4 regions of the Desulfuromonas acetoxidans DSM 684 genome follow, and region 3 is predicted to be linked to each of the others. Evidence: riboswitches for the same ligand, from Rfam matches in the RefSeq annotation. Region 3 holds a riboswitch; each other region holds the start of a gene.

Evidence for each region. A riboswitch is a leader RNA that binds a small molecule or an ion and turns the genes downstream of it on or off. The one in region 3 is predicted to bind cobalamin.
Region 1: it holds a riboswitch for cobalamin, as region 3 does, so the genes downstream of both, DACE_RS15130 (TonB-dependent receptor plug domain-containing protein) here and DACE_RS17185 (helix-turn-helix domain-containing protein) in region 3, are expected to answer to the same signal.
Region 2: it holds a riboswitch for cobalamin, as region 3 does, so the genes downstream of both, DACE_RS13915 (ribonucleoside triphosphate reductase) here and DACE_RS17185 (helix-turn-helix domain-containing protein) in region 3, are expected to answer to the same signal.
Region 4: it holds a riboswitch for cobalamin, as region 3 does, so the genes downstream of both, DACE_RS08100 (TonB-dependent receptor plug domain-containing protein) here and DACE_RS17185 (helix-turn-helix domain-containing protein) in region 3, are expected to answer to the same signal.

Annotation. Positions count from the first base shown of each region.
Region 1 is NZ_AAEW02000025.1:14,823-17,930, reverse strand. Features, by position in the region: gene DACE_RS15135 (putative manganese-dependent inorganic diphosphatase) at 1-576, shown strand, start outside; cobalamin riboswitch at 856-1,037, shown strand; gene DACE_RS15130 (TonB-dependent receptor plug domain-containing protein) at 1,160-3,108, shown strand, end outside.
Region 2 is NZ_AAEW02000019.1:40,709-43,816, forward strand. Features, by position in the region: gene DACE_RS17545 (methyl-accepting chemotaxis protein) at 1-438, opposite strand, end outside; cobalamin riboswitch at 901-1,096, shown strand; gene DACE_RS13915 (ribonucleoside triphosphate reductase) at 1,245-3,108, shown strand, end outside.
Region 3 is NZ_AAEW02000007.1:143,368-146,475, reverse strand. Features, by position in the region: gene DACE_RS07445 (alpha/beta hydrolase) at 1-353, shown strand, start outside; gene DACE_RS07435 (hypothetical protein) at 827-1,198, shown strand; adenosylcobalamin (AdoCbl) riboswitch at 1,297-1,444, shown strand; gene DACE_RS17185 (helix-turn-helix domain-containing protein) at 1,608-2,138, shown strand; gene DACE_RS07425 (hypothetical protein) at 2,249-2,830, shown strand; gene DACE_RS07420 (class I SAM-dependent methyltransferase) at 2,883-3,108, opposite strand, start outside.
Region 4 is NZ_AAEW02000008.1:58,566-61,673, forward strand. Features, by position in the region: gene DACE_RS08100 (TonB-dependent receptor plug domain-containing protein) at 1-1,208, opposite strand, end outside; cobalamin riboswitch at 1,381-1,586, opposite strand; gene DACE_RS08105 (lysophospholipid acyltransferase family protein) at 1,711-3,108, opposite strand, start outside.

The DNA.
Region 1 (3,108 bases), on a different contig from region 3:
TGTACCCTGGTGGCAACGTTGTATCAGAACGCGGGAATTACCCCTGACCCGGCAACGGCAGGGCTGATGCTGTCCGGTTTGCTCTCCGATACCGTGGTGATGAAGTCGCCGACGACAACTGAGGTGGATCGTGACATTGCCGAATGGCTCGGTCAGCTCTCTGGCCTTGATCCACAAGAGTATGGCCGACGCATTTTTGCCTCAAGTAGTGCCATGAGCGCTTATGATTCGCTGGAGAAGGTGATTACCACGGACTTCAAAGTATTCAGCGCGTCCAGCTGCCAGTTTGGTATTGGTCAGGTGGAAGTGGTTAGCTTCCATGAGTTTCATGGCTTGAAGGAAGAATTGAGCGCTGAGCTGGAAAAACTTCGTGAAAAACGTGATCTGGGGATGGCTGGTTTGCTGGTGACCGATATCGTTGCCGGAAACAGTGAATTGCTGGTCGCAGGAGACCGACAACTGGCGTTTATGATCGGCTACCCACAACTCGGAGATAATCTGTTCGAATTGCGTGGTGTCTTGTCACGTAAGAAGCAACTCATTCCCCACTTGTTACGTGTGTTAGGTGCTGCTTAACTGTTTGGGGCAGGCAGAGACTCGTGAAGGTGTTTGTGTGCGTCAAAAAAAAACCCGTGAAGGAGGGGCATCACGGGGTAAAAGCTTTGGTGAACCCAAAGCAACATCTTATTAGGCTAGCGAATATCTAAGGAGAAGACAACTTAAAATTTAACCACATTTTCTAATGAATTTATGGGTGGTTGTTCATCTTAGACTGTCAATATTTTTGGTTGTTCAGAACCTTTTGTGATTGGCGTTACTTTGGCCTTGACAGGGGGTGGCGGTGTTCTTAAGGTGTCTGCGCTGAAAGTTTCAGGTGCTTGTTGCAAGCACAATAGGGAATTCCGTGAAATTCGGGAGTGGGCCCGCCGCTGTAACCAGGGACGATCAACACATTTGGCCACTGACTTAGAGTCGGGAAGGCGTGTTGAGACGGAAGATCTGGAAGCCAGAAGACCTGCCTGAAACGCAATGGTTGCAACTTTCGTGGCGAAAGTTGAAGCAATAAAGTATCACGGGAGATATGGGATAACCCCGGATCGATGTTTTGTATCGGTTCGGGGTTTTTTGCGCTCCGGACACAAACCTGTAGGAGGCTTGTATGAAGAAGAGGCTTGTGCTGGGCGTAATGCTCGCTCTGTGGGCACAACTGGGCTGGGCGGAGCCGACGACGCAGTCGTTGAATGATGTTGTTGTCACTGCAACCCGCACCACCGGCAATTTGCAGATGGTGGGCGGCACTTCGGTTGAAGTGATTACTGCTAAGGATATTGAAGCGCGTCATCTGACAACGGTCACCGAAGTTTTGCAGACCGTTCCCGGTTTGCAATTATCCAACAACGGCGGCATGGGTGCGCCGAGCAAGGTGTTTATCCGTGGGGCTGATTCCAAAAACACCCTGCTGTTGATTGATGGCATTGCCGCTAATGACCCGACAGATGTGAACCGCGGCGCTGATTTTTCCAATATCCTGTTAGATAATGTCGAGCGCATTGAGATTGTTAAAGGGCCGATGAGTGTTCTTTACGGCAGTAATGCCACGGCAGGCGTGATTAACATCATCACCCGATCCGGTTCACAAGGTGTCCACGGTTATGCCGGTGTCGAGGCGGGAACGTACAACACCAAAAAGTTTTCCGGTGGTCTGAATGGCTCACTCGGCAACAGTGATTTCTCTTTGGCGGTTTCACGTTTGACCAGCCAAGGTTATTCCATAGCCAACGCCGACAATAACGACATCCCCCATGCCGGAAACACCTCGGAAGACGATGAATGGGAGAATACGACCTTCAGTGGCAAGTTTGATGCACCGTTGTGTGCTGCAGCCACTCTTACCGGTGTGATTCGCTATGCCGATGCTGAAATGGATCTGGATGACTGGGGTAGCGGCTATGCTGGTGACCGCTTTGATTATGACCCTATGCTTTGGTCGTATGTCGCCGCTCCTGATGGAAAAAAAGAGAATTCTCTGGAAACCCGACGTCTGTTTACCCGCCTCAACCTTCATGCCCTGTTGTTTGATGGTCAGGTGATCTCGGATGTCGATTACAAGTTCAGTCGTCAGGAGCGTGATGCCTATGATAATGACGATAACGATTCCTACGACTATCTCGGCAAGACCGATGAGTGGAGTTGGCAGGCAACCTGGCAGGTGGTTCCGTCCAATCGCCTTACGGCCGGCATCGGCTATTTAAGCGAAAGCTCTGAAAGTTCTTCTGCTGACGAAGAAGATGCCGAAACCCTCAGTGTCTGGCTTCAGGATCAATTTACCATGGGTGGTCTCGATCTCATTGCCGGGCTTCGTTATGATGACCACGATCGCTTTGGCGGCAAAAGCACCTGGCGTATTGCTCCTGCCTATCAGATTGAAGCAACCGGTACCACGGTGCGCGGCAGCTATGCCACCGGTTTCAGAACGCCTTCTTTGTATGAACTCTACTCTGCCTATGGTGATGAAGATCTTGATCCGGAAAAAAGCCGTTCTTGGGAACTTGGCGTGGATCAAAACCTGTTCGGAGATCAGGTTGTCGCCAGTGTGACTTGGTTTCGCACGATCTTTGAAGACCGAATTGATTGGGATTCTTCGCGTGTTATTCCTGGAATGGCTTGGCCTGGCGGATATGCTCAGCTAGATGGTGAAAGTGAAACCGAAGGTGTGGAAGTTGCTTTCCATTTGTTTGCTGACAAACCGTTGAGTTGTCGTCTCGATTACACGTACAACGATACCGAAGATCCGGATGGCGCCCGCATGTCACGTCGTCCCCTGCATAAGGTTCATGCCGGGATACGGTATGCAATTGGAGATTTCAGTTGCAACGTGGATGGTTATTGGGTTGATGAGCGTGAAGCGATTAGCAGTGCTCTTGATGAAAATGGCAACGCGGTTGAAACACTTGATGCGTATGTATTGGTCAATCTCGCCGCAGATTACGATGTCAATGACAACCTGACCTTGTATGCGCGAATCGATAATTTGTTTGATGAACACTACGAAGAAGCCTGGAGTTACGCGACTGCAGGTCAATCCTTTTATCTTGGAGGCAAGGTTCG
Region 2 (3,108 bases), on a different contig from region 3:
GTAGTGATATTGCAGCGCGATGGAGTCGTCATCAAGCATCGACAGGGGGCGGTTGACCTCAGCCGCTTTGCCGTCGTTGCGCTGGCGGTATTCCGTGGCGAACTCGTTGCGGTAATAGGTGCTCAATTTGCCGCGCATGGCCGTGATGTCATCAGCGGAGTAGTCATTGTCGGCAATGAAGTTGGCTGCCGCGTCTTTGAACTGGCCCATGGCTTCGACCACCATGTGGTCTTCAGCAAACGAGAGCATCTGGTTGGAAACCGTCTCAAAGTAACGCTCAACTGAAGCGCGTTTGGCATCGCGAACACTTTCCAGATGGTGAAAGGCGGATTGGGAAAGTGAATCGGTGGCGCTGTTTAGATACACAATGGCCAGGATGGCAAACGGGGTCAATCCGGCAAGGAAAAAGGCAAGAAACAACTTTGTTCCGAACTTCATAAATATCCTCCACGATATGAAGACGTGCGTCAATGCACGCTGAAAAGGCTATCGACGGGTGGCAGCCAACCGTTTTGAAAAGCAGAAGTCGTGCCAGTGTCTATTTTTAATATAAATCAACAACTTAGTTAGGGTAATGCTCCGCGGTGTATAAATGTGTGCCGCTTTGTTGGACAATCCTGCTAAATTTGTGGGCGAATTTTGGATGGCATTGGGTGGAAATTAGCCAGAAAAAAACGCTAATGTTTGCGCTGGTTGGCTCATTGTGGATGGTTAATGGCGACAAGGGTGGCAACAGAAAGAGCTTGTCTGGCTTTGGCCAAGATCCGTGACATGAGAACGGAGAGATGAGAGTGTGATCAATCAGTGCTGTCGTATCAAAAACCACAATATGTTGTGAATCCGCTTGACACTCACCACAATTTCGGATAAAGATAACCAAAAATATCCACATTGAAATGTGGACGTCATATTGGATCACGGTGCCCAACGGGAGCTTAAATGTCTCGTGAGGCTTGATAGGGAAGAGGGGTGCAACTCCCCCGCGGACCCGCCGCTGTAAACGTGGACAACAGGCTCCATGCCACTGGTTTCGACCGGGAAGGCGCCTGAAGGATGAAGCGTAAGCCAGAAGACCTGCCTGATCCCAACACTCAATGATTCCTCGTGGTAAAGGGAGAGTGACGCATGCATCCGGATTTTAAATACGCGAAGTCCGCAGGGAGCTTTGGCCCCTGCGGACTTTTTTGTGTTTCCGGTGCAGACTGTCTCCTGTGCCGCGGTTTAACCTGATGAAGGAGCAGTCGATGCCAGAGACCGAACACGCCCACCAGCTTGCCAGTGTCGTATTACCCGCCAAAGTCGTGAAACGCGATGGCACCAGTGTGCCGTTTGACAGCGAACGAATTCGCTTTGCTATTGCCCGTGCCGGTAAAGTGACCGGTGAATTCGATGAGAGTGAAGCCGCTCTGCTCACCCAGCAGACCCTTAAGGTGTTGCGCCACCGTTTTCCGTTTCAGGCTCCCAAGGTTGAACAGATTCAGGATGTGGTCGAGCAGACGCTGATCTCCGCCAACCATTTTGCCACGCTGCGTGCCTATGTGGTCTATCGTGAGCAGCATCAGAAACTGCGTCAGGACCAGAAAACCGTGGTCGATGTGGCGTCGTCGATCAATGAATATCTTGATCAGTCGGACTGGCGGGTCAATGCCAACGCCAATCAGGGCTATTCGCTCGGCGGGCTGATCCTCAATATCTCCGGCAAAGTCACGGCCAACTACTGGCTGAACCACGTCTATGCCCCGGAACTGGGCGAGGCGCACCGTGACGGCAGTCTGCATGTTCACGATCTCGATATGCTGTCCGGCTACTGCGCCGGTTGGTCGCTGCGGATGCTGTTGCAGGAAGGCTTTAACGGTGTGCCGGGCAAGGTGGAAGCGGCTCCGCCACGCCACCTGTCCAGCGTCATCGGTCAGATCGTCAACTTTCTCGGTACGTTGCAGAACGAATGGGCCGGAGCCCAGGCGTTCAGCTCGTTTGATACCTATCTGGCCGCGTTCGTGCGCAAGGACAACCTGAGTTACGACGAGGTCAAACAGCAGATGCAGGAGTTGATCTTCAACCTCAACGTGCCGTCGCGCTGGGGCACGCAGACCCCGTTCACCAACCTGACCTTTGACTGGACCTGCCCGGATGATCTGAAAACCCAGGTGCCGGTGATCGGTGGCGAGGAGATGCCGTTTACCTACGGTGAATTGCAGGACGAGATGGATCTGATCAACCGCGCCTACATTGAGGTGATGACCAATGGCGATGACAAGGGGCGGGTGTTCACCTTTCCCATCCCCACCTACAACATGACGCCGGATTTTCCGTGGGAGAGCGAAAACGCCGAGCGGCTGTTCAGCATGACCGCCAAGTACGGCCTGCCGTATTTCCAGAATTTCCTCAATTCGGAGCTGCAACCCAACATGGTGCGCTCCATGTGCTGCCGCTTACAGCTCGACTTGCGCGAACTGCTCAAACGCGGCAATGGTCTGTTCGGTTCCGCCGAGCAGACCGGTTCCATCGGTGTGGTCACCATCAACTGCGCCCGTCTTGGTTATCAGTTTGCCGGGGATGAGGCCGGATTGCTCGCCCGTCTTGACGAACTTCTTGAATTGGCGCGCACCAGCCTGGAAGTCAAACGCAAAACCATTCAGCGTCAGATGGATCAGGGCCTGTTCCCCTACACGCGACGGTATCTCGGCACCCTGCGCAACCATTTCTCCACCATCGGTGTCAATGGTCTTAACGAGATGATCCGCAACTTCACAGATGATCAGGACAACATCACCAGCGAACAGGGCCAGCTGTTTGCCATCCGTTTTATGGATCACGTGCGGCAACGCATGGTGGAATATCAGGAACAGACCGGCCACATGTACAACCTCGAAGCCACGCCAGCAGAAGGCACTACCTACCGCTTTGCCCGCGAGGATAAAAAGCGTTTCCCGGATATGATCCAGGCCGGAACAACCGATGCGCCGTTTTACACCAACTCATCGCAACTGCCGGTCGGCTTCAGCGATGATCCGTTCGAAGCGCTGGAGCTGCAGGAAACCCTGCAACGCAAATACACCGGCGGCACCGTGTTTCACATGTACATGGGCGAGCCTATCGGTAGCCCCG
Region 3 (3,108 bases):
CTAAGGTGTTCAAGGAGAATATCTTTCCGCGGATGGCGGGAAAAGCCCGGCACTTTACGTTGTATGCTTCTTCTGAAGACAAGGCCCTGATGGCGTCACGTGTGTTGCATGATCAGTCACGTCTCGGCGAATCTGGCGAATTCCTGACCATTGTGCCAGGGCTGGATACCATCGATTCAACCGGGGTCGACCCGAGTACACTGGGGCATTCCTACTACTCTTCAACGCGGACGCTGCTTAACGATATTCATGACCTGGTGATCGAAAGTGTTCCACCGGAGAAACGTTATCTGCGCCATGTTCCGGGACGGCCTGCTGCTTACTGGCAGATGGTGTTTGACAGCGATGAGTGATATCAGACTGTGTGCTGGTTTTGTTGAGCGTTGCCACCTGTGGCAACGCTTTTTTTTTGCCGATTTGCTTTCGCTTAAAATAATTTCACAAGACAAAAATATAAAGAACCAAATATTTAAATTGTTTGTTTTTTCTTGTTTTGCTGTAGGCATTCATGCCTGCAGCGATCGATGCAATACCTGGATGCAACAGAAATGATGAGCTTCCAGAACGCAGCAGGGTCGAGGGCAAGTTTCTTCGTAAGGCTGTAATATTCTGTTCGTATAAACCACTAAGCACAAGCTGGATATCCCGTATATGCAGGGTTCAAAGCCTGTTTGAGCATTCCTGATTGGCTGGTGTCTTTATCGACCTGTTTCACATCAGATATTGACATGTCTTGCGCGGCAATTATAAGATGTGGCTATTGTATTAATGAATTGTAAATTTTATCTAAAAAGGATTTGACGGTATTACCCGTTGAAGAGTTACGATGACTGAGAAGCAAATGAATATTGAACGTGGTCGTCAGGAAATTCAGCGAAGAAAGAAACTCCTTGTTGCCTCTATTTTTCTTCTGATTCCTTATTGTATTTTGATTGTCGTACCGGTTGGTCATTTTTTAAATGGTTGGCTGTCGTTTTTTTATGCGGGATTATTTCTGTTTTGTCTCTATCGGCTTAATAAGAACTTCAGGAAATTACCTTGTCCCAATTGCGGTAACGCTATTCTGACGCCGATGCTGAAACCGGCCGTGGGTGAGAGTCAGTGTGTTCATTGTGGTTTAGATCTCAAACCGGCAGCTCAGGCGAAGCGTGGATTGTCGTTTTCACCGATCATTTACAAGCCGGGGGATGGCAAATAATTTGACTTGAACCGCATCCTGCAGGACTGGATGTTGGGCTCCTTGTGATAATTTTCTTGAAAAACACCGGCGATTGTTTTCTACTCCCTGCAGTGTTTTATCTCAAAAAACGGCTTGTGACTTAAGGAAGACGGTGCAAATCCGTCGCGGACCCGCCACTGTGAGGAAAGCTTACCTTTCCAAGTCAGATACTTATGTCACCGGCTATAACTGGCTGCACCTCGCGGATACGGGTTCTCAGACAGGGAATAGCACCACATGTTGGGCTGATTATGCCGTTTTGTGATGAACGGCTGCGTCAGTCGTATGCGTGTGTTTGTGACACATCTTTCCTCGCATCTGACGCCACATCGACCGGAGTTGTTGCAGCTTTCTCAATTTTGTGGATCGGAGCATTGTGAGGGGCAGCATGAGCTATGACATAGGAACAAAAATAAGAGAACTTCGGAAAAACAGGGGCATTACGTTACAGTATGTTGCCAATCAGACCGGTTTTTCTGCCGCTTTGATTTCTCAGATAGAAAACAACAATATCACTCCTCCTATTGCCACTTTGGCGCGCCTGTCAGAGTTTTTTGATGTCAAAATAGGGTATTTCTTTGAAGATGAAGCCCTCGCTCGTTATGAGGTGGTAAGGGCCGATAAAGGCTATACCACCAACAATCCCCATTTTATTTACAAGTCTCTGGTCGGCGACAAATTAAACAAACACCTGAAGGCTTTTTCCATCACACTTTCTCCAGAAGATTACCATTACCGCTTGCCGGATAACGGACGGGATAAATTTCTGTTTGTCAAAACCGCCAGTGTGACGGTTGAAGTTGTTGGAGAGAGTATTGAGCTGACCGGCGGTGATTCGATCTATCTGGACGCGACAGCAACCTGTCAGGTGTGGACCGCTGAAAAGTCGGCGCAGTTTGTTGTGGTGCTCTGCCTGTAATTGTCCTTTTGTTTTTTTCGTCAGCTTGTCGATAGCCCTTTGATGTTCTATGCTTTTATAAGAATATCACTGTTAAAACGGTCGGTTTATTTGCAGACAGGTGGCTGACGATGATCAAAGTCTTGCAAGGGAAATGGTGGATACTTGTGGTGTGTTTATGGGCTGTCGTTAGCTTGTCCGGATGCACTAAATTATTGCCACGCTCCGAGGAAGTAACTTTATCCAAATGGGACAGTTTTCGTCAGATTAAAACCGCTTACGACCAGATCGAGCCGGGCCGCAATGTTGAGGATCTGACGAAATTGGGGTTTGATCTGGAAAAGACGGCAAATATGCAGCGTCTCAATTATACGGAGCTTGTTTTGCTCTTTCAGACATCGCCTCAGGCTGGTCTTGCTCCGCAGCTGCAAAGTTGTCTGGAACAGCCTGACGAGTGCCAGGCATATGTGTATGAGCTGAAACGCCTGCGCTCCAAACGGGTCGGTAATTTCTGGGCCGATTTTTTCAACTTTTACCGCAAATCCGATATCCGTGGCTGGCAGTTTAAAATGTTGCTGGTTCTCAGTCGCGACAAGGTCGTTTACAAGCTGTGGAGCGGAACTCCGGCCATCAAAAAGGTTCATGAAGAGCGCAATCCTCTTGGCCCGTTACAGAGTTCGGGTAGCCGCTTGTTGCGTGTTGCCTACGAGTGACCATGTGTCCAGCGTGGTCCACGCTTTTACGCTCCGTGATCAACATGTCTCTCTATCTGACATATTTCAGAATCACCCCTTTGAACGGTTCGTCCAGATAATCGATGTCCTCCGGTTTGTGCTGACTGTGCTCATAGCCCAGGCTGGCCATTTTTTTGCTGAAACGGGCGTGATGACCACGCCCTGGATCGACCAAAATAATGGTGCAGTGGGGGCTGGCGTGCTGGTTGATAAATTCGGATAACAGCTCGACATGCTCGTGCTCGTAGAGAATGTCG
Region 4 (3,108 bases), on a different contig from region 3:
ATCATGATTTCATCCTGGGCAAACAGCCCCAGATGGTCACGTTCGCCGTCGGGCAAAGGCTGAAAAGTGAGCAGCTTTTTCAGCGATTCGTTGGTGGTGCTGAAGATCTGCTGCGATTCATTGGAATCCGTGGTTTCATGGACAATCTCCAGGCCGGTGACCCACTGTTGATTCCGTCCCGGCGCAAAGGTGGCCTGCAGCGAGCCGCCGGTGGCGGTGGTGTCGATGGTGTTTTGCTTCAGGTTGTGGACCTGTTTGGCCGTGTTGGGAAAATCGCCGACAAAGCGCCGTTTCTGATCGACATGAAACACACGGGTTTCCAGACGCTGTACTGCACCGAGGTCGGTGCCGACATAACCGAGTTTATAGCTGCGGGTATTGTACAGGGTAAAGTGGGATTCCGGCGCGCTCGGGTCTTTTTGCGCCACCCCCATGTCGTTGATGTCGTTAATGCGCAGCTCCGCCTTGACCGTGTGGTGGTCGTTGATGTTGTAGAGGGTTTTCAAGTCGAGGCTTTTATTCTCAAACTGGCTGTGAGGCAGCTCGTCGCCATCGCCCACTTCATAGTCGTCGTGATCCTCGGCCGCCACATTGAGGCGGATGCCGAGGCCGTGACCACCGGCGTTGACCGTGTAATTGCCGACCACACCGTCATCCACCGATGAATAGCGTGTGCCGATGTGGTGCTGCGCCTGCCAGGTGTCGCCATCGGCCAGAGCCACCTCCTTGGTGATGACGTTGATGACGCCGCCGAGGGCGTCGCTGCCATAGAGCACGGAGGAGGGACCCTTGACCACTTCGATCCGATCAATGTCGCTGCTGTCGATAAACGGTGTCAGCGGCGCGCGTCCCGCCCACAGGTTGGTCTCGCGGTCGCCGTCGAAAAGCACCAGCACCCGGTTGGTGCCCATGCCGCGAATGGTTGGCGTGGTTTCCCACGGCCCGGCGCCGCTCAAGGTGACGCCGGCCACGCCGTCGAGCAGATCGGTGAAGGTGGTGGCGTTCTGTTCCTGAATCTCTTGCTGATCGACAACACTGATCGTCACCGGCGTGGCAAAGGCGGAATTTTCCGAGCGGGTGGCGGTGACCACCATGTCATCGAGCCGGATGCTGTCCGTTGTTGCATCGGCAAACGCGCTGGAGAGACTCAGTGTCGTAATCAGCAGACATATAAAAAGGACATAACGAATAATGTGGCGATTTTTCATGGTGAAACACTCCCTGAGTAATTACAAAAAATACATAGGATAAAAAACGGGGAGGATTCAGACCATCAGGCGAGGTGGAAAACAAAAAAGAGCCCGTAACCAGACGGTTACGGGCTCCCATTGTGACCCTTGACCTTGCGCATGTCGACCGAATCATCCCCTTCGGTACTGTTGACATTAAACCACGATAGCAGGTCTTCTGACTTCCGGATCATCCTCCAATCGCGCCTTCCCGAAGTCATTCTTCAGTGGCGTTATGCGATTGTTGTCCCCGGTTACAGCGGTGGGTCCGTTCCCGATTTTCACGGGATTCCCTTTTCAGCAGCCGCGGAGGCTTGGTGGCTCCTATGGCTGAACACTGTCGTGGTGAACGTATTTAATTGTTGTGAGCTATGTCCTGTCGTGTATACAAAAAGGCCATGGCGGAGATAGGTATAGCTGATTTGCGGCGATGCTCGCAACAGCTTTCTTGTTTTTAGGGGAAAAAATAATTCTCAAAGAGTCAGGCGCAGGCCGCCGTCTGGTGCTGTTGTACCGCCAGGTAGTTCGCGTAACCTTGCCGTCCCATGTAGCGTTGCAACTGTTTGCGTTCGGTCTGTTGCAAATCGACCAGCAGCAGGCCGTCAATCACATGACCGAAATCCGGATCAAGATTAAAGGCCAGCAGCTTGCCGCCAAGGCTCAGGTAGTGGCGCAGCAGCACCGGGATACCGCGGCTGTCGCTCTCCAGGTCGGCAATCAGCGCGGAGATCTCGTCCATATCGCGCAGCAACGGGTCGCTCTGCTGCGCGGATAGGCCTTGGATCTTCAGCGGTGTCACCGGCACCGGCAGGCGCGGCGATACCAGCCCGGACCATTCCTTAACCATGAAGTAGCGTGTCAACGTGTCGACCATCAGGTGGCGCGAGTTGGCGGTGTAGTCGTTGGAGATACTCACCGGGCCGAACAGGTAACGGTAATGTGGATTGTTGACCAGATAATGACCGATCCCTTTCCACAGTAGCAGCAATGGTGCATAAGAGCGCTGGTATTCCGGGCGGATAAACGAGCGTCCCAGCTCCAGGGCGTTGTGCAGCCGCTCCAAAAGTTGCGGTTGAAAATTGAACAGCGTTGAGGTGTAGAGGCCTTCGGCGCCGTAGTGGCCGAGCAGGTCATCCACCCGTCCGATGCGGTAGGCGCCGACCAGCTCGCCTTGTTTGTGGTTCCACAAGCACAGGTGGGTATAGGTTTCGTCAAAACGATCAAGATCAATGCTGTGGCCGGTTCCTTCACCCACATCGCGGAAGGTGACTTCCCGCAATCGGCCGATTTCGTTGAGGAGCCCAGGGGCTTGTGCCGCAGTGAATTCGACGACGGCAAAGTCACCACTGTGCACCAGGTGCTGCGCCTCGGGCAGGGCGGCAATTTCGTTTTTCAGGGTCTCAGCAGGCCGGGGCGCGGAAATGGGCTGCGGCTCGTCGTTTTCTGATTTGGCCACGGTTTTTGCGCGGGTGTTCGTTGCCAGGTTCAGGCCATAGGTGCGCAGACGCAGATAGTTGTTTAACTCCTGACTGGTCGCAAAGCCGATCAGTTTTTTGCTGGGCAGCAGATTGCCGATGCGCAGTGGCAAGGTTTGTCCTGCTTTGTTCAACAACATGTGCGGCAACAGCAGGGTACGCAGGCGTGGATGAAGGCGTCCCGCCCATTGAAACAACGCCCCGTTTTCACCGGGAAAGAACACGGGGAGTACCGGGGCCTTACTGCGACGGACCAGGCGCGGCAGGGTCGAACTCCAGACCGGATCAGTTATCTCGCCCGTCGCTTGACGGGAGGACACTTCTCCGGCAGGAAAGATCACCAGCATGCCGCCTTGTTTCAACCAGTTCAACGATTGACGTAATGGGGTCAGGTTGGTGCGGGC